DNA from 4 places in the Peribacillus sp. YIM B13482 genome. Region 3 is predicted to be linked to each of the others. Evidence: riboswitches for the same ligand, from Rfam matches in the RefSeq annotation. Region 3 holds a riboswitch; each other region holds the start of a gene.
What was found. Region 3 has a riboswitch for S-adenosylmethionine ahead of ACFX4L_RS12925 (5-methyltetrahydropteroyltriglutamate--homocysteine S-methyltransferase). Riboswitches for the same ligand answer to the same signal wherever they lie in the genome.

Region 1 (4,806 bases), on a different contig from region 3:
AGTCCGTTGTGTTACGTACGGAAAAAGCAATTGCGTCTACGGGGCTGGAGAAGAACAAACAAAAAGTGCTTTATACGGAAATTTTCGTTCAGGAAGCTTTCAATGAAATAGAACAACATGCAAAGGAAACGTTAATTGCGGTGGAAACAGGCGACACTCTTCGCATCATGCTTGCTTCCCTTCGCAAGCTGACAAGACACACTCCAATCAATGTCATTGCGAAAAAACGTGAAGCTTCGGTTAAGGTAATCGAAACGGAAAAATATGCGCTATAAGCAATAAATCAGAATCTGTAAAGGGGATGCCCGTAAAGGCATTCCCTTTATTTCCTTTGATGAAATCTCATTGGGAATTCAAAGGATATTTCATTGTATTGCGTGGTGAAAACGGGTATTCTAATGATAGGTGGTGAAACGATGGGCTTAACATTATATTGGTACCCAAAATGCGGCACATGCCGTAATGCGAAAAAGTGGCTGGATAATCATGAACTGCAATATGAAGCAATCCATATAGCGGAAAACCCGCCTTCGCGAACTGAAATCGAACAACTATATAAAATCAGCAATTTAGAGTTGAAGAAGTTTTTCAATACTAGCGGTCAAAAATATCGGGAGCTGGGCTTAAAGGATAAGCTGAAAGAAGCTTCTGATGCAGAGATGCTTGATATATTGTCTACAGATGGCATGCTTCTGAAAAGGCCGATTGTTACGGATGGTACCAAAGTGACGGTAGGTTTCAAAGAAGAGCAATTCAATCAGGTTTGGAACTGAAATTTAACAAAATATTTGGTTAATTCCTTACTTAAACATAAGATCTGCCTTATAATGGAATAGATAAAATAAGATGTACATATGGAGGGTTAAAATAATGACAACAACACCAAAAGAACTTCGTTACACTAAAGAACATGAATGGGTCAAAACGGAAGATGGAACAGTGCGCATTGGAATTACTGCGTTCGCCCAGTCCGAGCTTGGGGACATCGTATTCGTTGAGCTTCCAGAAATCGGTGATGAACTGAAAGCGAACGAGCCATTTGGAAGTGTGGAATCCGTTAAGACCGTTTCTGAGCTTTATGCTCCTATCAGTGGCAAGGTTGTTGAAGTAAACGAAGACTTAAGTGACAACCCTGAATATGTAAATGAATCTCCTTTTGAAAAAGCATGGATGATCGTGCTTGAACCATCAAATAGCAGTGATATTGAAAATCTGATGAGCGCTGAAGAATATGAAAGTTTGATTAACGGTTAAAACGAAGGAGAGGGGGGCCTGAAAAGGCCTGCTCTCTTTTTCATTTTGTACAATTGCAGTTGCGCACATAATTCGTGAGATGGAGTGATGACATGGAATGGGGCGAGTTCGATAAAGTGATCATTGTAGAAGGCAGTTCCGATAGAAAAAAAGTTGCCTCCGTTTTAAATGAAGATGTGGAAATAAGGTGTACGAATGGGACCATATCATTAACTAAGCTCGATGAATTAGTGGATGAATTGATGGAACGTGATGTTTATCTCCTGTTTGACGCAGATGAATCAGGAGAAAAGCTGCGGAAGCAATTCCGAAGGGAAATGCCGGAAGCGAACCACCTGTATATTAATAAAATGTACAAAGAAGTGGAAAGCTCACCCGAACATCATATCGCAACTGTGCTTTTATCTGCCAATATGAATGTGAAAATGAAATTTTTAAGTCAAAGGATGAACGATTAATTGATGCAGGAATGGAAAGAAGAAGAGTGTAAGATTGCCGTTGAAAAAGGGGAAACCTTTTGTTTATATTTATATACGCCTTTATGCGGTACCTGTCAGGTGGCTTCCAAGATGCTGACGATATCCATGGAACTTTTCCCGGAATTGAAGGCAGGCAAAATGAATATGAACTATGTCCAAGCAATCGCCGAATCGTATGAAATTGAAAGTGTCCCTTGTTTATTGCTTTTCAAAAAAGGACAGCTGCACAAAAAAATATATGCCTTTCAATCCGTTCCTTATTTGTATGGATTGCTTAAGGAAATCAGCTAAGAAACCAATCAGAACCGGATTGTTTTTTTTATTGTGAACATGTTGCTCCCAAATTGAAACTAAAAAAAGAATATTCTAACAATTCGTTGACTGATTAATTCTAAAATGCTATATTTTGAATTAAGAAAGCAACGGCTGAATTTAATAGTTCTTATCAAGAGTGGCGGAGGGACTGGCCCGACGAAGCCCGGCAACCGGTATAAATTTATATACGGTGCTAATTCCAGCAGAGTGTTGGCTCTGGAAGATGAGGTGTGTTTTAAAACCTCTTCTTGTGGAAGTGGTTTTTTTGTTTATGAAAGGCCAGGTTTTCATGAAATTCCAACTAAATCCATAGAAAAAGGTGAAATCATATGTCAGAGAAAAAGTTGCGTTTTGAAACATTGAGTGTTCATGGCGGTCTGCAAGCTGATGAAACAGGTGCCCGGGCAGTCCCTATCTACCAAAGCAATGCATACTTGTTCAAAGACACAGACCATGCAGCGAATTTATTTGGTTTAAAGGAGAATGGTTATATATATACACGACTCCATAATCCCACGGTCAGTGTTTTTGAGGAAAGAATGGCCTTATTGGAAGGCGGTATCGGCGGATTGGCAACTGCAAGCGGAATGGCAGCCATCTCACTGTCAATCCTGAATATTGCCGGTGCAGGGGATGAAATTGTTTCAGCCTCTACATTATATGGCGGCACGTATAATCTTTTTGAAAATACTCTTCCTAAATATGGGATTAAGGTGAAGTTCGTTTCTCCTGATGACCCAGAAAATTTCAAAAGGGCAATTACGCCAAGAACAAAAGCCATATTTGCTGAAACGATCGGAAATCCAAGTTTGAGGGTCCTTGATATAGAAGCAGTAGCAGACATCGCCCACGAAGCCGGGATACCTTTAATTATCGATAATACCTTCGCTACACCGTATCTATGCAGACCAATTGATTTTGGGGCGGATATTGTCATCCATTCCGCTACAAAATGGATTTTGGGGAATGGAACGACGTTAGGCGGCGTCATAGTGGATGGAGGGAAGTTCGACTGGAACTCGCCAAACTACCCTGGCTTTACGGAGCCTGACCCAAGCTACGACGGTCTTGTATACGCCGATGCAGTTGGACCTGCTGCTTTTATAACGAAGGCCCGAGTGCAGTTGCTTCGTGATTTAGGTCCTGCGCTAAGTGCCCAAAGTGCATTCCAGTTTACGCTTGGACTTGAAACGCTGCATGTAAGAATGAAAGAGCATCTTTCGAACACCAAGTCTGTCATTCAATATTTGGAAAATCACCCTGCCGTGACTTGGGTTTCACATCCCGGTAAAGAGGATCATCCCGATAAAGCCCTTGCGGACAAATACTTGCCTAAGGGAGCAGGCTCTGTTGTGACTTTTGGAATACAGGGTGACCGCGAAGCCGGGGCAAAACTTATCAATTCGGTGGAATTATGGTCCCATGTAGCTAATGTAGGGGATGCTAAGAGTTTAATCATCCACCCTGCCAGTACGACCCACCAACAATTGAATGATGCAGGTCTGGCGAAAGCGGGAGTGCGTGCTGATCAGGTCCGTTTATCCATCGGGATTGAAAATGCAGAGGATTTAATAGAAGATTTAGAGCAGGCAATTGAAAAAGCGACGAATATCGTCTCCCTGACGTCTAAAACGGTTTAAGAAAAAAGTCCAGTTCATTCTTTTACTAGAAATAATATACATTGCACTCCTTTTTTATCTATGATAAAATTTCCCCATACTAAAGAACTTAATGCTGTACAAATATTCTATATATTAGCTCTTATCAAGAGAGGTGGAGGGATGTGCCCGATGAAACCCGGCAACCGACAAGGAGATTCCTTGGAAAGGTGCCAATTCACACAAAGTTTAATTACTTTGGAAGATGAGAGGAAGGCCAGCTTCTTCACCTGCCTTTCTGCTCATGCAGAAAGGTTTTTTCTATTTCATTTGGGAAAACCTTCATGAAAGGAAAAAATGGTATTAAAAACTGACTAATAATGTAGAGAAATCAACTAAGTTCATAGGTTTTATTGGATAAAAGAGGTGAGCATTAATGATTACATTGACGAAAGTAAGTAAGCTTTTCCGAACAGGAAAAGGAAACGGTGAGACTATTAAGGCAGTAAATAATGTGAGTGTTGAAATAAATAACGGCGAAATTTTCGGTATTATTGGTTACAGCGGAGCGGGGAAAAGTACTTTGATCAGAATGCTCAATGGATTGGAAACACCTACAGAGGGATCCGTTGTGGTGGCTGGGAAGGAAGTTTCAAAAATTAAAGGGGCTCAGCTCCGTAAGGCACGTCAGGAAATCAGCATGATTTTTCAACATTTCAATCTATTATGGTCCAGGACGGTTCAGGAAAATATATCCTTCCCGTTGGAAATTGCAGGAGTTTCAAAACTTGAACGCACCAAGCGTGTGAACGAATTGATCAAGCTAGTCGGATTGGAAGGCAGAGAAAAGGCATATCCTTCGCAATTAAGCGGAGGGCAAAAGCAAAGGGTGGGAATAGCCAGGGCCCTAGCAAATGATCCTAAGGTCCTGCTTTGTGATGAAGCGACTTCTGCCTTAGATCCACAGACTACCGATTCCATACTCGAATTGCTTGTGGACATCAATCAGCGCCTGGGGTTGACGATTGTCCTGATAACACATGAAATGCATGTAATACGTAAAATCTGTCATCGCGTGGCCGTGATGGAGAACGGGCAAGTTGTTGAAGAGGGACCTGTCCTGGATGTATTCAAGAATCCTAAAGAACAAATGACGAAGC
Region 2 (4,806 bases), on a different contig from region 3:
TAAGAGATATGCAATAAGTGAAAATGCATAGCGGTTTTCACTGAATTATGGCAATTCACAATGCTAAAGGGGGCTTTTATAGATTTTAAGATACATTGATTTTTGATAATTAGGTAAAATAAAAATATGTAAGCGACCTTATCATTCCTATTAGGATACACAAGGTCGCTTAAACTATTTCTTCTTGATTTATCATTACTTTGTAATCTAATCCTTTCATTTTTTTATTTTTTTAATACCAGTTTTAGTATTTTTCTAAGAGAAGATCCGTATTTTAAAAAAGGGACAAAGGCTAAGAATTCTTTAGAAAAAACAGAGCTTTCTTGATACTCAATGTGCATTATATGTCTTCGTCTTTCTCTATTTCATTGGCATCACCTTCTTTTAATTTAGTAAGATTAGCATACAAGAAAAATTTTATGTTGTAAATACAAAAGTCGAAATTTTCTGAAAAATATCGAAAAAAGTAGTTTTATATACTTTTTTTAAGAGAATCGGATCTTATGCAGCAATTCCAAATAGTTGAGTCTAGACGGAAAAAGATGGGAGCTCATACCTGTCCATATGGTTAACAGGATTTATATAGAACCACTTTTTATGCTTCATGGAAAATATGAATAAAATATAAATAAGGATTCTTGCATCAAGACCCTTTCCAATATATAATATTTAGAATATTTAGAAAATTTGGAGTGGAGGAGTGAAATTATATATCTATAAAACAATTACAAGAAAGTTATATGTCTATTCTACAATTACGAGAAAGTGAGATGAAATACCGAGCTCTATTTGAACATGCAACTGATGCAGTTTACCTATTAGAATTGAATGAGGATCGATTGCCAATTCTATTTCTTGACGTAAATCCAGTTGCATGTAAAAGATTGGGTTATAGCAAGGAGAAAATTCTTTCAATGTCTGTTATGGATATTCTTCCTGAAAAAATTAAAACTATAAACATTATAAAAGATTCCGAAAAGGGAAAACATAACTTCACTTTCCGAGATGAATATGTTTTTAAAATTGAGGAGAAAATAGATACTGAGTTAATCATCGATATCTTTAGATTAGGTGAAAAAGAGGTTGCTATGGTTATTTCTCGAGATATCACTGAACGTTTAAAAACAGAAGAATTACTGCGAAAATCAGAGAAGCTTGATGTGGTAGGGAAATTAGCTACAGCAATAGCTCATGAAATTCGAAATCCACTAACAACTATTAAAGGATTTATACAACTAATACAATCAATGAAAAATAAAGAAAATCAGTGGTACATAGATGTAATATCATCGGAAATTGAACAAATAGAAGTAATCATAAATAGACTTATGATAGTAGCTAAACCACAAGCAGTAAAGGTTCAACTCAATAATTTGAGCATGTTAGCAGAACAAGTTATAACGCTACTGCAACCTCAAGCAATGATGAAAAATATACAGATCAGAACAGAGCTTAAATCAGAAATTCCCTACATACCTTGTGAAGGAAACCAAATAAAACAAGTGTTTATCAATATCTTAGAAAATGCAATTGAAGCGATGTCAACGGGAGGAGAAATTTTGGTTCAAATCGATACACTTGATAGTCATCAAGTAAGTATTTGTTTTATCGATCAAGGATGTGGGATTCCAAGAGAACGTATCCCATATCTTGGAGAACCCTTTTATAGTATCAAAGAAAAAGGGGTTGGCTTAGGGTTAATGATCTGCTATGAAATTGTGAAAGCACATCAAGGAAAGATAGTTATTGAAAGTGAAATAAATAAAGGAACAACAGTTAATGTTATTCTTCCCATCTATTTTCTTTCTTATCAAAGGATTCTTTTAATTTCTTTCATGGGAAAGGCTTTTCGGTGATTACATACGTCGGTGTCGACTGGATATGACTACTTACAAATATTGAATGATTGGTATATCTTATACAATATTTTATGTAATCTTTGTTTCACTTTTGGATTGCATATTATCACGATTTTCTTAGTTTCTTTTGACATGAGAGGATTGACCGTGACGACGGCAATATCCACACAGAATAACTAGATGTTGATCCGTAATTCTCTCAATTAGTTGATTTTGTTTGTTTTGCATTTTAACATTCATAGTAGGGCTTCCTCCTTAAGACTTTGAGTTTAGTTAAGTATTTATGTTTAAGAAATTTACGCTTTAAGTTTTTTTGTAGCTTCTATTAAGCGGCTTTTTGTAAACGGATTTTTTGCTTTTCTAGTGTATAGACATAGAAGAACCCCGAGTAATGGACCTTTTTCGAAGTGTCCATTATTCGGGGTATAGTTCATGAAAGGGTATTTTATTTAGATACTGGTATGACTGCACCTTTATATTTTTTAGTAATGAAGTCTTGTATTTCTTTAGAGCGAAGTACTTCTACTAACGCTTTTACTGTCTCTTTATTTTCATCGCCCTTACGTACAGTGATAATGTTTGCATATGGATTATCTTCACCCGATTCAACAGCGATTGGGTCTTTAAGCGGATCTAGCCCTGCATCTAACGCATAGTTCGCATTAATAACAACCGCATCACCTTCGTTGTTATTATAAATTTGAGGTAATAGGCCACCTTCTATATCTGCATTAAAAGTTAAGTTTTTAGGATTTTCTACAATATCATTAATCGTAGCTTCTGTTTTATTGAGGCCTTTTTTTAGCTTAATAACGCCTTCTTTTTCAAAAATAGATAGAATACGTCCTTGTTCAGCTACAGCATTACGCATAATAACTGTACCGTTTTTTGGAAGATCTTTTAAGCTATCATACTTTTTAGAGTAAATGCCGATTGGCTCAATATGAATAGCACCCGCATTTACAAAGTCATAGTCTGGATTCTCTTTTAACACTGATTTAAGATATGGAACGTGTTGGAAATAATTTGCATCAATCTCTTTATCAGCTAACGCTGTGTTCGGAATAATATAATCTTGGAATGTTTTAATTTCTAAATCAATTCCCTTTTCCTTTAATAATGGCTTTGCCTCTTCTAAAATTTCAGCATGTGGAATGTTTGATGCACCCACAAGGATTTTCTTTTCTTTGTCTGAAGAATCTGATCCGCTGTTAGTCGTACCGCAAGCTGCTAAACTTAATACTAATGCTGAGGAAACTGCTAAAGTTGATATCCACTTTTTCATAATTCATTTCTCCCTTATCGTTTATCTATTTTTGTTGTAAATATATCACCTATAAATTGAATAAAAAACAATGACTAAACATCATTATTATTGAGCTGAAACCCTTCAAGATATAACAAATTACCTAAACCACCTGCACCAACCCCAGCAACCAACTAGAAGGATTGTTGTAACTGTAATACCTGAAATTAATGCTGGCACCAGCTCTTAGTATGTTAGTTTGTCCGAAGTATACAGGGGAAAGGAAAGTTTTTTCTCCTCAAAAAAACCTTTCTACACATGAGTAGAAAGGTTGGTTAAACAATCCTTTCTCTCATCTTCCAAAGCACATTGCTTTGCAGGAATTGGCACCATATCAGTTAATTAACTGACGGTTGCCGGGCTTCACAGGGCACAGTCCCTCCACCTCTCTTGATAAGAGTCAAACAATATATTCAATTAAACGAAATATTTTAAATTCAGCGTTAATATAGTATGACAGTGATCTTATCATGACCAAATGGTAGTGTCAATCAAAAAAATGTTCAATTAATTTGAATTTACGAATGATTGCGTTAAATGTCTTGTTCCTGTAGCCCTTACGATTGCTTGTTCCAGGCCCTGCAGAAGCCTTCACTATCAAGAAGCGTGATAAAAACATCTATTGAATTAAATTCATGCATAACTATTATTAAGACGAAAGTTCTGATTTTTTTCGTATCAAACTACGCAGATAATTACATGGGAAATATGTCCGCCGCTATTTCGATTTCGACCGAAAAAAGCGATTTGGAAAAATCCCAAATCGCTTTTTTTATAGTATTATTTTTTAGGTGTTTTATTTAAAATAAAGCGTAGTTCATTGATATCATCATCAGATAGGGCATCTTCCTGAATGAATTGGACAAGCATGGATTTCAGGGCACCTCCATAGATACGGTTGATAAATGATTCGGTCTCGGCACGCTGGCACTCTTCCTGTGTATAGAGCGGGTAAAAGGTGTAAATTCTTAGATTTTTATCGACACCTACTACATCTTTTTGAACCAATCGATCGAGAAGAGTGCGTATGGTTTTCGGCTTCCAATCGGTACTCTCCTGTAAGGAAACTATGATGTCATTTGCTGTTTGAGGGGCTTTATCCCAAAGCACGTTCATGATTTCCCATTCTGATTCTGATATGCTAGGAATGTTTTTCTCCACTTTTCTCCCCTCCATTTTTTTTATAGATTCCTAAATCCTTTAAAATTGATAAAGTAATTTCTCCCGCCTTGCTTCCAGATGAATCATCTTCATTTTGTATATTGGTAGCAAAGAAATAAGTATCGTTCTTCGTCTCTACATACCCGATAAACCAACCATTGATGTTTTTTCCATTCACTGTTCCTGTACCTGTTTTTCCTGATAGGCGAGCTTCCTCATTCTTTTCTAAGAGCAGGGCGTCCTTCACAGCTTGGATATGCATTTCCTTATATCGCAATTGATTGTAATAAAAGGCTTGCAGCAGTTGGACTTGCTCGACTGGAGAAATTTTCAATGAGGATTCGAGCCAGAATTCACCCAATTCCCCGGATACATCGGAATTTCCATAGTTTATCGCTTGCAGATTGGATTGTATTGTTTCAAATCCCGTTCTGCGATCTAATTCTTGGAAATACCAGTTTACCGAATTTTGTAAAGCGG
Region 3 (4,806 bases):
AACGACCATAATGTAAGGATTATCAAAACGCCCATCAATGAATTCGTAACGATGGATAACATGATGATCATCATAATATGCAGCGCCATACCGCCAATTAGTGTAAATGATACACCCCATCGATCCGTACTATAACCGCCAAACTTTGATCCGATCAAGCTTGCGATACCGAATATAAGCAAGGCCGTGCTAAGTAGAGAGTCACTTATCCCTGATACGGATAGCAAGTAAGGGGATAGATAGGTATAAGCTATCGAGTATCCGCCAAGCCAGAAGAAGGTTATCGATAATCCAAGGGCAACTTTCCTTTTTTTAAGAAGGGCCAGCTGCTGGAGAAGTGGTACTGGTTTATCCCCTTTGGTAGGAGGAATGGTAAAGAATAAAACGATCATGGCAATCAGGCCGAATAGGGCGATTCCGCCAAAGACGGATTTCCACCCGAATGCATCTGTCATGATTCTTCCGAGAGGTACGCCAATGATAAGGGAAGCTGTAAACCCCATGACAACTGTCGCAATAGAACTTGCTTGTTTATTTGGCGGAGCAAGCTGAGCGGCAATATTCAGAGCGGTGACTACAACCAATCCTGCACCAAGTGCCATGATTATGCGTGCAAATAGAAAAGGTCCAAAGCCTGGTAATAGAAAGGCAAGCAGATTGGCCACTACGAATAGTCCAAGGGAATACAACATTAATCTTCGTCTGTCTAAACTTGCTGTCAAAGCCATGAGAATGGGTGTACCGATTGCGTAGACAAGGGAGAAAATTGTAATGAGCTGTCCTGCGGCAGCAAGGGTCACTCCAAGAGAATCCGCAATCTTATCCAAAATTCCGGATATGATGAATTCGGATGTTCCTACTAAAAAACTGATAATCGCTAACATGTAAATTTTCCATGTATTAAGCAAAATAGATTCACTCCTCATTAATGATTATTAATTTTATATAAAGACATATCGTTATATGTTAATATGTATGAATAAAAAATAAACATATCGCGAAATATCGAAATGTTAGAGAGAAAAATGAACCCAACCCTCTAATGTACGGATCAGGTTCATTTTCATACTTCTTCTTTCAAGAAATCAGTAATTTTTGAGATTGCCTCTTCATCTCGTTTGTAATACGTAAACTTTCCTATCCGCTCCGTTTTAATCAATCCTGCTCTAAGAAGCATCGAGAGGTATTGAGAGGCCGTGGACTGGGTCATGTTTAATTTTTCCGTAATCTGACTTACGCAAACGCCGGTTTCCTTCATGTCTATTCCCTCATGAGGGGTGAAGTGGAGTTCAGGCGCCTTGAGCCATTGTAAGATTTGCAACCTGGATTCATTGGATAATGCTTTAAATATCTCGATTGTTTTCATACATTTCATTATATCGAGAATTATCGATATGTCAAATGGTTTTATCATTCATCGTTAGTTTCATAAATAGCAAAACTTGATACCGTTATCTAAAGAGTCATTAAAGGAATGGAAATGTATTATTGCAAGAACCTAATCGGCTCCCTTATCAGTGCGGGCCGATTAGGTTGTTCAAATCCTGTAAATCAGAATTAAAGTCTCCGCTAAAAAATCATTTCCATACTTCTTTTGCTACATCAACGACGAATTTCAGCTTTTCCCATTGCTGTTCTTCGGTCAGCTTGTTGCCGTGATGGGTGGAGGCGAATCCGCATTGCGGACTTAAGCATAATTGTTCGAGAGGAACGAAGTGCGAGGCTTCTTCAATGCGTGCCTTAACAGCTTCCTTGTCTTCGATTTCTCCATTTTTTGAAGTGACGACACCCAGTACGACCCGTGCACCGCCATTTGGAATGTATTCCAATGGCTTGAAATCTCCTGAGCGTTGATCATCATATTCCAAGAAAAATCCATCCACTGTTTCTTTTGCCAATAAAGTTGGGGCGATACGGGCATAGCTTCCTTCAAACGCCCAAGTCGACTGGTAGTTCCCACGACATAGGTGTGTAGTGACGACAAGGTCTTCTGGTTTGCCTTCCAATGCGCCATTAATTACGCGAAGTGCAAGATCGATTAACTGTTCCCTCGTATATTTTCCATCTTTGAACTGGAAATCTGGAGCTGAAAGTCTGGCTATATATACATCATCCAATTGAAGATAACGTACACCTGCTTCATAAAAAGCCTTCAAAGCATGCTGATACGCTTTGATGATATCATTAGCATAGTCTTCAATATCAGGGTAGATGTCTTCATTATGAATGCCTACAGCAAATAATTGATTCGGACTGGGAATGGTTTGCTTGGCAACGGCGCGTCCGTTCACGATTTTGTTCAATTCAATGAAATCACGAATGAAGGGATGTTCGGGATTGAATGAAACCTTCCCGGTATTGCGGACGTTATATCTCTCTGTTTCGACACCATCGAATGTGAGACCTTTTTCAGTCACATATCCCTCGATGCCATTTAAATGTTCGAGGAAGTCAAAGTGCCACCATGTTCGTCTGAACTCACCATCCGTCACGGCCTCCAATCCAACTTCAATTTGTTTTTCGACAATCCGATTGATTTCTTCGGTTTCAACTTCACGAAGCCGCTCTGCTGAAATGGTACCTTCCTTAAATTGCTTCCTGGCAATATGTAAACGTTCTGGTCTTAATAAACTTCCGACGTGATCGGCCCTGAATGGTGCCTTCGTTAATGTGATTGACATGTTGCATTCCTTCTTTCCTTTTAAAAATAGGCTGTTTTCACATACTCTGTTGCTATTTATCAGGTAGTGAGTTGTGGTTGATTTCCCCTCCAGATGCTCGCTTTCCGCGGGGCGGGCGGTGAGCCTCCTCGGCGTAAACGCCTGTGGGGTCTCACCTGTCCCGCTGCTCCCGCAGGAGTCTCGCACTTCCGCTCCAATCAACCTTAAATAGTTTCGTTTTAAAAACAACAATCTTTACGAAAAGAGCCTAAAAATAAAACACCTCTTCTTAAAAATAAGAAGAGGTGTTGGCAGCAAAGCTATATACTCTTCTTATCTTCAAGTTTCTACACTTCTGGAATTAGCACAGTACATGATCAGTCTGTTGCTGAGGCATCAAAGGGCCAGTCCCTCCACCTCTCTGGATAAGAGTTGTCTATTAAATTAATTAAGACTATACAGGTAGTTTTTATAAAGGTCAAGTAATGAAGGTGGAAGATTTCGAATATACCGATTATTAATATGGGTTGAAATGTTAACTACATCAGGGAACCCGGCATATGCTATAACCGACGTTTCATATGAGCGGCAGGAGGGGAATGCAAGGATGAGTACATTCAGTCCATTCAAAAATGGCATACCGATAACGGTAACTGAAGCCATGATAGAGAAAATCTTAAGAATGAAATCATATGATCAGGTTATTAAAGTCGAGATTACACCAAAGCATATAGTGCTTTCCGGAACGACGGAAGTGAAAAAAATGATGTTTAAGAAAAATGTGGCTTTCCGGATTACATTAAAACCGGTTCACGTGGAAAAAAGAACGATTTCATTTGAATTAGTGGAAATGGAGCCTATTGACAGGAATTTCATTAACCAAAGGATATTTAACAAACCGCCATTTTTTGAATTCGAAAATAGAACGATCAAAATGAATGTTAATGCTTGGAACATCGTGAGAAAAATCCCCGTTGGCACAATTAAATCGTATGAGCTGGTCGAAGGTGCATTGAAAATGAAACTTTCAATATGATGGATCGTTTTTAGCCACAATATTTAAAGGGGATGCCAGGTATGATAGTGTAAGGGTAGGTTGAAATGCCATACCTCACAATGTGTTTGATAAATCAAGCTCTATAAAATATACTAAATTACTTATAGTTTTCCAGGAGATAAGGGGGGGAATAATGGACCAGAAGATTTTGCCTGCTTCAGCAAGCATGAAGGATTTCGAAAGATTTTTAGAAAGTTCCTATGAAATAGGTGTGTTTCTTGATTTGCATATATCACAATTGAAAAACGTAAGTATGATGGCAAAGCAGCATAATAAGAAAATGATTTATCATGTCGATTTGATCCATGGCATAAGAAGTGATGAGTACGCGACAGAATTCATTTGTCAGGAATATCATCCATATGGGCTGATTTCAACAAAATCAAACGTTATATTGAAGGCGAAGCAAAAGGGGGTCATTGCCATCCAGCGAATCTTTTTAATAGATTCACATGCTCTGGAGAAAAGTTATAAGCTGGTGCAGAAAACCAAGCCGGACTATATCGAAGTATTGCCAGGCGCCATGCCATGGATGATAAAAGAGGTGAAGGAACGATTGCAGACACCGATTTTTGCAGGCGGCCTCATACGTACTTCGGATGAAGTCCTGAACGCCCTTGATGCTGGAGCGTCGTCAATCACCACTTCCAAAACTGAATTATGGGATATCGTTTAATGGGGTCGAACGAGGAAGTTGAAAAAAAATACAGAAAAATAGAATAATTCCTCGTGAAATAATTGACAGCGTTTTCACAAACTAGTATATTGTAAATTATAAGTTAATATATGTGACGGAGACTAGGAGATTCACAACAGATCTATTCATAATTTATTTTATGAAGATAGTTCTGCTGTGGATCTCCTTTTATTTGTTGGCATGGTTTAAAAATTTATCAGGGGAGGGGTTTTATTCATGACTCCATTTTGGGGAGAAGTGGTAGGCACGATGATTTTAGTTTTATTCGGAGCAGGTATTGGGGCTGGTTCATCCTTAAAGGGTTCTTATGCAAAAGATGCCGGCTGGATCGTTATCACGATTGCGTGGGGATTGGCTGTTACAATGGGTGTTTTTGCAGTGGGGTCCATAAG
Region 4 (4,806 bases), on a different contig from region 3:
TACTTTCACGAATAAATCGGCTGCAGCAACATTCATATTAAGTCACTCCGTTCTTTTTTTGAAAATGAATGAAAATGATGGACAGGTCCATGCCCCCTACCGATTGAAAAGCTATTACGTATCGCTTCGGAAATATAGGTCTTGGCCAGTTCAATCGACTCTTTCAATGGCAGTCCATTTGCCAGGTTGGATGTAATGGCGGATGATAGGGTACAGCCTGTACCATGTGTGTTTTGTGTATGAATGCGTTCTCCCTTGATCCATTGGAAGTCAGTTCCATCATAAAAAAGATCGTTTGGATTTCCTGCTGCATGGCCCCCTTTAAGTAAAACGGCTTTAGAACCTAGTTCATGTATGGATATGCATGCCCTGTAAAAATCTTGTTTCGTTCGAATCGACAAGCCAGTAAGGACTTCCGCTTCTGGTACATTCGGGGTTACAAGTGTTGCAAGCGGAAGCAATTCCATTTTTAAGGCAGTGACAGCTTTTTCGTCTAGCAAATGGTGGCCGCTTTTTGAAATCATGACTGGGTCAAGGATAACGATGGAAGGTAAGTAGGTTTTAATGGACGCAGCGACTGTTTTCACTATTTCTTTTGATCCAAGCATTCCTATTTTTACTGCATCGACATGAATATCCTCAAAGATGGCAGCAATTTGATCCGAGATGATAGCTGTTTCGATGGCCTGAACTGAACGCACTTCCATTGTGTTTTGTGCAGTAACAGCTGTAATGGCAGACATTCCAAAGACACCATGTGCAGAAAATGTTTTTAAATCTGCTTGTATTCCAGCACCGCCCCCTGAATCAGAGCCTGCGATGGTTAATGCTGTTTTCATAAAAAATCCCCTTCATATAATTATTTTTTAGAAGTATTTTAAGTAATATGAAAGCTAAAAGCGCACCTGCGAATGAACTAAGCATAAAAGCTGGTAAAAAACCAAAAAGAGCAGCTTTTTCCCCCAATAGGAGGAGTGCAAGTGGATAACAGGATAGGGATCCGAGAATGCCGGTCCCAATCACTTCCCCTAGACAGGCGAATTTCAAGCTTTGTGTTTTTCGATAAAGGACGGCAGCCAATAGTGCACCTATCATGCTGCCAGGAAAGGCGAAAATTGAACCGGTACCAGACATGTTTCTAATGATGGAAACTAATAAAGCTTGTGTTACCGAATAGGCAGGCCCCAATAAAACGGCTGTCAGGACATTTGCCAGATGCTGTATAGGGAAGATTTTAGCAAATCCGACAGGGATGAAAATAATTGAACTGGTCAGAGTCGTTATACCCGTGATCATGGCAGTCAACGTCATTTTCTTGATTGGATTCATCATCATGGCCAATACCTACAGTGGCCAATCTTGTTCATTTTGAACCATATCCCAGAATAAATATTCATATCGGGAAGTCACCAAAAAGTGCTTTTCTAATCTCAGAAGTTCCTTTTCAGGCATGCCTCTTGTTAATTCTTCCAATAAAGCAATCAGCCACTTGTGTGCCTCACCGAATTCAGGAGATGAATAGGACCTTATCCAATCTGCGTAGCGGTTGTTTTCCAATGCTTCACCATTTTGTTTTTTTAATATCAAACCAATTTCATAATAATCCCAAGCACATGGTAGGAGACAAGCGATGAGGTCTGCCAAAGTCCCATGCTGAGCTGCATTTAGCATGTAACCCGTATAGGCTAAAGTGGTAGGCGTAGGTTCTGTTTCTTCCAATTCCTTGGTACTGATTCCGAATTCCGAAGCATATTGCCGATGGATATCCATTTCCACTTGAAGAGTTTCGTTTAAAATACTGGAAAATCTTGCCATGGTTTCGATATTATGAGCTTTGATGACACCTAGAGCAAAAAGCTTGGAATATTCCATGAGATAGATATAGTCCTGCTTCAAATAATAAGAAAATTTTTTTTCAGGTAGCGTGCCGTTTCCAATTGCCTGGACAAAGGGATGTGAATGGTTCCTTTTCCAAATTTCTTTTGCCCGTCCATGAAGTCTTTCACTGAAGGTTTCTAATTTAGTATTCTCCATTGTTCATCCTCCTTTAGAATAGATCCCCTATTTACATCCATAAAAAAAACCGCTCCTGAATACGGAACGGGGTAGATGGATAAAGTCTGCAAATGGACGATATCATCCACTTCCCTCCGCCGGTATGAGCCGGTTCAGGTTCAAAGGGTCCGGAACTAATTCCATCTCAGTCTAAAAAAAGACTCCCCTAGTGGTGTGAATTGTATGTAATTACTGACATCATATCAGAAAGACAAGAAAATGCAACCCACATTTGAAAGGGGAAACCCATTTATGGCAAGTGGAAAAGGAAGAACCAGGTAATTGACTTTTGATGTTTATTGGGATAAAATCATTTCTACATCATTTATATATTGAATTCTTATCCAGAGAGGTGGAGGGACTTGGCCCAAAGAAACCTCGGCAGCAGACCCATTTTGGGAACTGTGCTAAATCCAACAAGCATTTGCTTGGAAGATAAGAAGAGCCGTACGGACACTGTAAGCCTCTTCTTGAATTAGAAGAGGCTTTTATTTTTGCGGAATAACGTTTAGTGGCATACTAGAAAAGGTATATATAATTTGGTGAAATCAAACCGGTTAATACAGTTTAGCTCAACTAGAAGCGGGCTCTATGATGACTAGGAAAGGAGCCATTTACATGGCAGAATTATTTAAGAGGATTGAACAGAGGAAGGCAATGCTTATTGAAGAGTTATTGGCCAATGGAGTATACAAAACCTCTGATGAAAGGCACCTTTATGATGCCCCGTTAAAAGTACTTGAAAATGAATATAAGATTGTAATAAATAGACCTAATAACCAGTCTCCTTCGGAATGGATGACATAGTAATCGATAGGCTATAATCTTGGGATAAGGGATATGATGTAAGCATTCGCAGTCTATACTTGTGGATGCTTTTTTTATTTATGTTTATATAGGGGATGACACAATATATACATATTTAGAAAATGAAATAGGCTTTTTGTCACATTTAAACTGTAAAATTACACATTTGATTTCAAATGAATAGTTGATTTTAACTATAATTTTCATTATGATGAAGGTGTAAAAAAATTGAATAAATGGGAGGTGGCTTGATGCTTTGCCAGAAGGTAACTGTTGAAAAAGTAGAAGAGAAGAGACAAGAAATGATCAAATTGGCGGCAATTTATGGTTTAACAAGTCTTCTAACTGTTCAAGCAAGCCAAGAATTGGATACGCTGTTGAATGCTTTAACAAATAAAAGAGATTCTGAATATTTTTCCCTTAAGAAAGGATATAGGTATTTCTAAATTCTCCATTTCGGCCTCGCTTAATCCGAAAAAGGCTACTGCTCAAGGCAATAGCTTTAAATGAATATTTTAATTATCGACACGTTTCCCAAGTATAATCAAATCTCTTTCAATGCCATCGAGCTCTGCAACTCGAGGCAAATTTGCCCATTTTTCAAACCCGAATTTTGAAAAAAGCTTCAGGCTAGGTATATTGTGGGCAAAAATGAAACCTAATAAAGTTTTCACCCCTAATTTAGGGCTCACTTCAATTGCCTTTTGAATCGAAATTTGTCCGATTCCTTTTCCCCGGAAATAATCATCGATATAAATGCTGATTTCGGCCGTAGAATCATAAGCTGGCCGGCCATAGAAAGATTGAAAGCTCATCCATCCGGCAGTTTGCCCTTCTATAGTAATGATATATAGCGGTCGACTTTCTGAATGATGTTCCTCAAACCATTTAACCCTCGATTGTACGGATACAGGTTCCGTATCTGCCGTGACCATTCTTGAAGCAATTGTCGAATTATATATTTCAACGATTCTGGGTAAATCCGAAAGTGCTGCCTCCCTAAACTCTATGTGCTCTGCCATCATTTAAACTCCTATCTATCATTTATATTCAATCTCCAGAATAAAGGGTATCATCCCGCTTACATAAAGGCCGGTGAATGAAGCCCAATCCATTGAAAGTTTTATATTATCATACACTCTTTACTATTTATCTGACAATTCATTTTTGTATGTTAAAACTACAGATTTTTGGGTATTTAAAATGATGAAATACTTCATAGTAAATAGACAAAAGGAGAAACCAATGAAAAAAGTAGCAGGTTTGTTAATTATTGTACTAGTTATTTGTTTTGCTGCATATAAATTTCAGGCCTCGGAGTCGAAAGATGTGCAAAGGGTAATGGCTTTTGGAGATTCGTTAACCTTTGGAAAAGGGGATAAGGACGGGGAGGGATATGTAGAAGGTCTGGAGGATGAATTGAATAATCCGGAATCGGAACAAAAAGTGAGTTTTTGGAATTACGGTATAAAAGGTCAGGAAACGGATGGGGTCATGAATCAGCTTGATGATTACCGCATTAAATCGAAACTTGATAAAGCCGATACTTTCATCGTTTATATTGGAACCAATGACTTGATCAATAGTAACGGCGGTGACTTGAAGAAAATAAGTGATCGAAAAATCGATGAGGGTAAACGGGAGTATATCAACCATCTTGATAAGATTACTTCGACACTGATAAAGGCAAACGATAAAGCGGATATACTTGTAGTGGGACTGTATAATCCGATTAAAGATAATCAAAAACTTGAAAAGCACATCCAAGATTATAACCAATCAATAATGGGAATAGCGAAAAAGGATAAAAGGATGGTATTCATTCCTACAAATGATCTTTTTGAGAATAAAAAGAAAACCGAGTATTTCAGTGATAAGATTCATCCCAATGAAAAGGGATATCAGCTCATTACGAATCGGATTTTGGAAAGGTATCATTTCAAA

Region 1: another riboswitch for S-adenosylmethionine. It lies ahead of ACFX4L_RS00500 (O-acetylhomoserine aminocarboxypropyltransferase/cysteine synthase family protein); the one in region 3 lies ahead of ACFX4L_RS12925 (5-methyltetrahydropteroyltriglutamate--homocysteine S-methyltransferase).
Region 2: another riboswitch for S-adenosylmethionine. It lies ahead of ACFX4L_RS23030 (ABC transporter permease); the one in region 3 lies ahead of ACFX4L_RS12925 (5-methyltetrahydropteroyltriglutamate--homocysteine S-methyltransferase).
Region 4: another riboswitch for S-adenosylmethionine. It lies ahead of ACFX4L_RS10065 (Fur-regulated basic protein FbpA); the one in region 3 lies ahead of ACFX4L_RS12925 (5-methyltetrahydropteroyltriglutamate--homocysteine S-methyltransferase).

The regions. Positions count from the first base shown of each region.
Region 1 is NZ_JBHZPF010000001.1:89,667-94,472, reverse strand. Features, by position in the region: gene ACFX4L_RS00525 (acyl-CoA dehydrogenase family protein) at 1-275, shown strand, start outside; gene ACFX4L_RS00520 (arsenate reductase family protein) at 417-773, shown strand; gene gcvH (glycine cleavage system protein GcvH) at 871-1,254, shown strand; gene ACFX4L_RS00510 (toprim domain-containing protein) at 1,347-1,712, shown strand; gene ACFX4L_RS00505 (thioredoxin family protein) at 1,716-2,024, shown strand; SAM riboswitch class I at 2,173-2,278, shown strand; gene ACFX4L_RS00500 (O-acetylhomoserine aminocarboxypropyltransferase/cysteine synthase family protein) at 2,378-3,688, shown strand; SAM riboswitch class I at 3,807-3,918, shown strand; gene ACFX4L_RS00495 (methionine ABC transporter ATP-binding protein) at 4,083-4,806, shown strand, end outside.
Region 2 is NZ_JBHZPF010000075.1:7,086-11,891, reverse strand. Features, by position in the region: partial or broken gene ACFX4L_RS23040 (ATP-binding protein) at 753-1,856, shown strand; gene ACFX4L_RS23035 (MetQ/NlpA family ABC transporter substrate-binding protein) at 2,305-3,144, opposite strand; partial or broken gene ACFX4L_RS23030 (ABC transporter permease) at 3,222-3,351, opposite strand; SAM riboswitch class I at 3,455-3,565, opposite strand; gene blaI (penicillinase repressor BlaI) at 3,946-4,326, opposite strand; gene ACFX4L_RS23020 (BlaR1 family beta-lactam sensor/signal transducer) at 4,307-4,806, opposite strand, start outside.
Region 3 is NZ_JBHZPF010000023.1:25,994-30,799, reverse strand. Features, by position in the region: gene ACFX4L_RS12935 (MFS transporter) at 1-908, opposite strand, end outside; gene ACFX4L_RS12930 (ArsR/SmtB family transcription factor) at 1,064-1,366, opposite strand; gene ACFX4L_RS12925 (5-methyltetrahydropteroyltriglutamate--homocysteine S-methyltransferase) at 1,578-2,681, opposite strand; SAM riboswitch class I at 2,991-3,092, opposite strand; gene ACFX4L_RS12920 (hypothetical protein) at 3,268-3,696, shown strand; gene ACFX4L_RS12915 (glycerol-3-phosphate responsive antiterminator) at 3,851-4,393, shown strand; gene ACFX4L_RS12910 (MIP/aquaporin family protein) at 4,631-4,806, shown strand, end outside.
Region 4 is NZ_JBHZPF010000015.1:55,506-60,311, forward strand. Features, by position in the region: gene thiM (hydroxyethylthiazole kinase) at 1-36, opposite strand, end outside; gene thiD (bifunctional hydroxymethylpyrimidine kinase/phosphomethylpyrimidine kinase) at 33-839, opposite strand; gene thiW (energy coupling factor transporter S component ThiW) at 808-1,329, opposite strand; gene tenA (thiaminase II) at 1,345-2,034, opposite strand; TPP riboswitch at 2,129-2,233, opposite strand; SAM riboswitch class I at 2,393-2,497, shown strand; gene ACFX4L_RS10065 (Fur-regulated basic protein FbpA) at 2,674-2,862, shown strand; gene ACFX4L_RS10070 (aspartyl-phosphate phosphatase Spo0E family protein) at 3,114-3,308, shown strand; gene ACFX4L_RS10075 (GNAT family N-acetyltransferase) at 3,378-3,884, opposite strand; gene ACFX4L_RS10080 (DUF459 domain-containing protein) at 4,108-4,806, shown strand, end outside.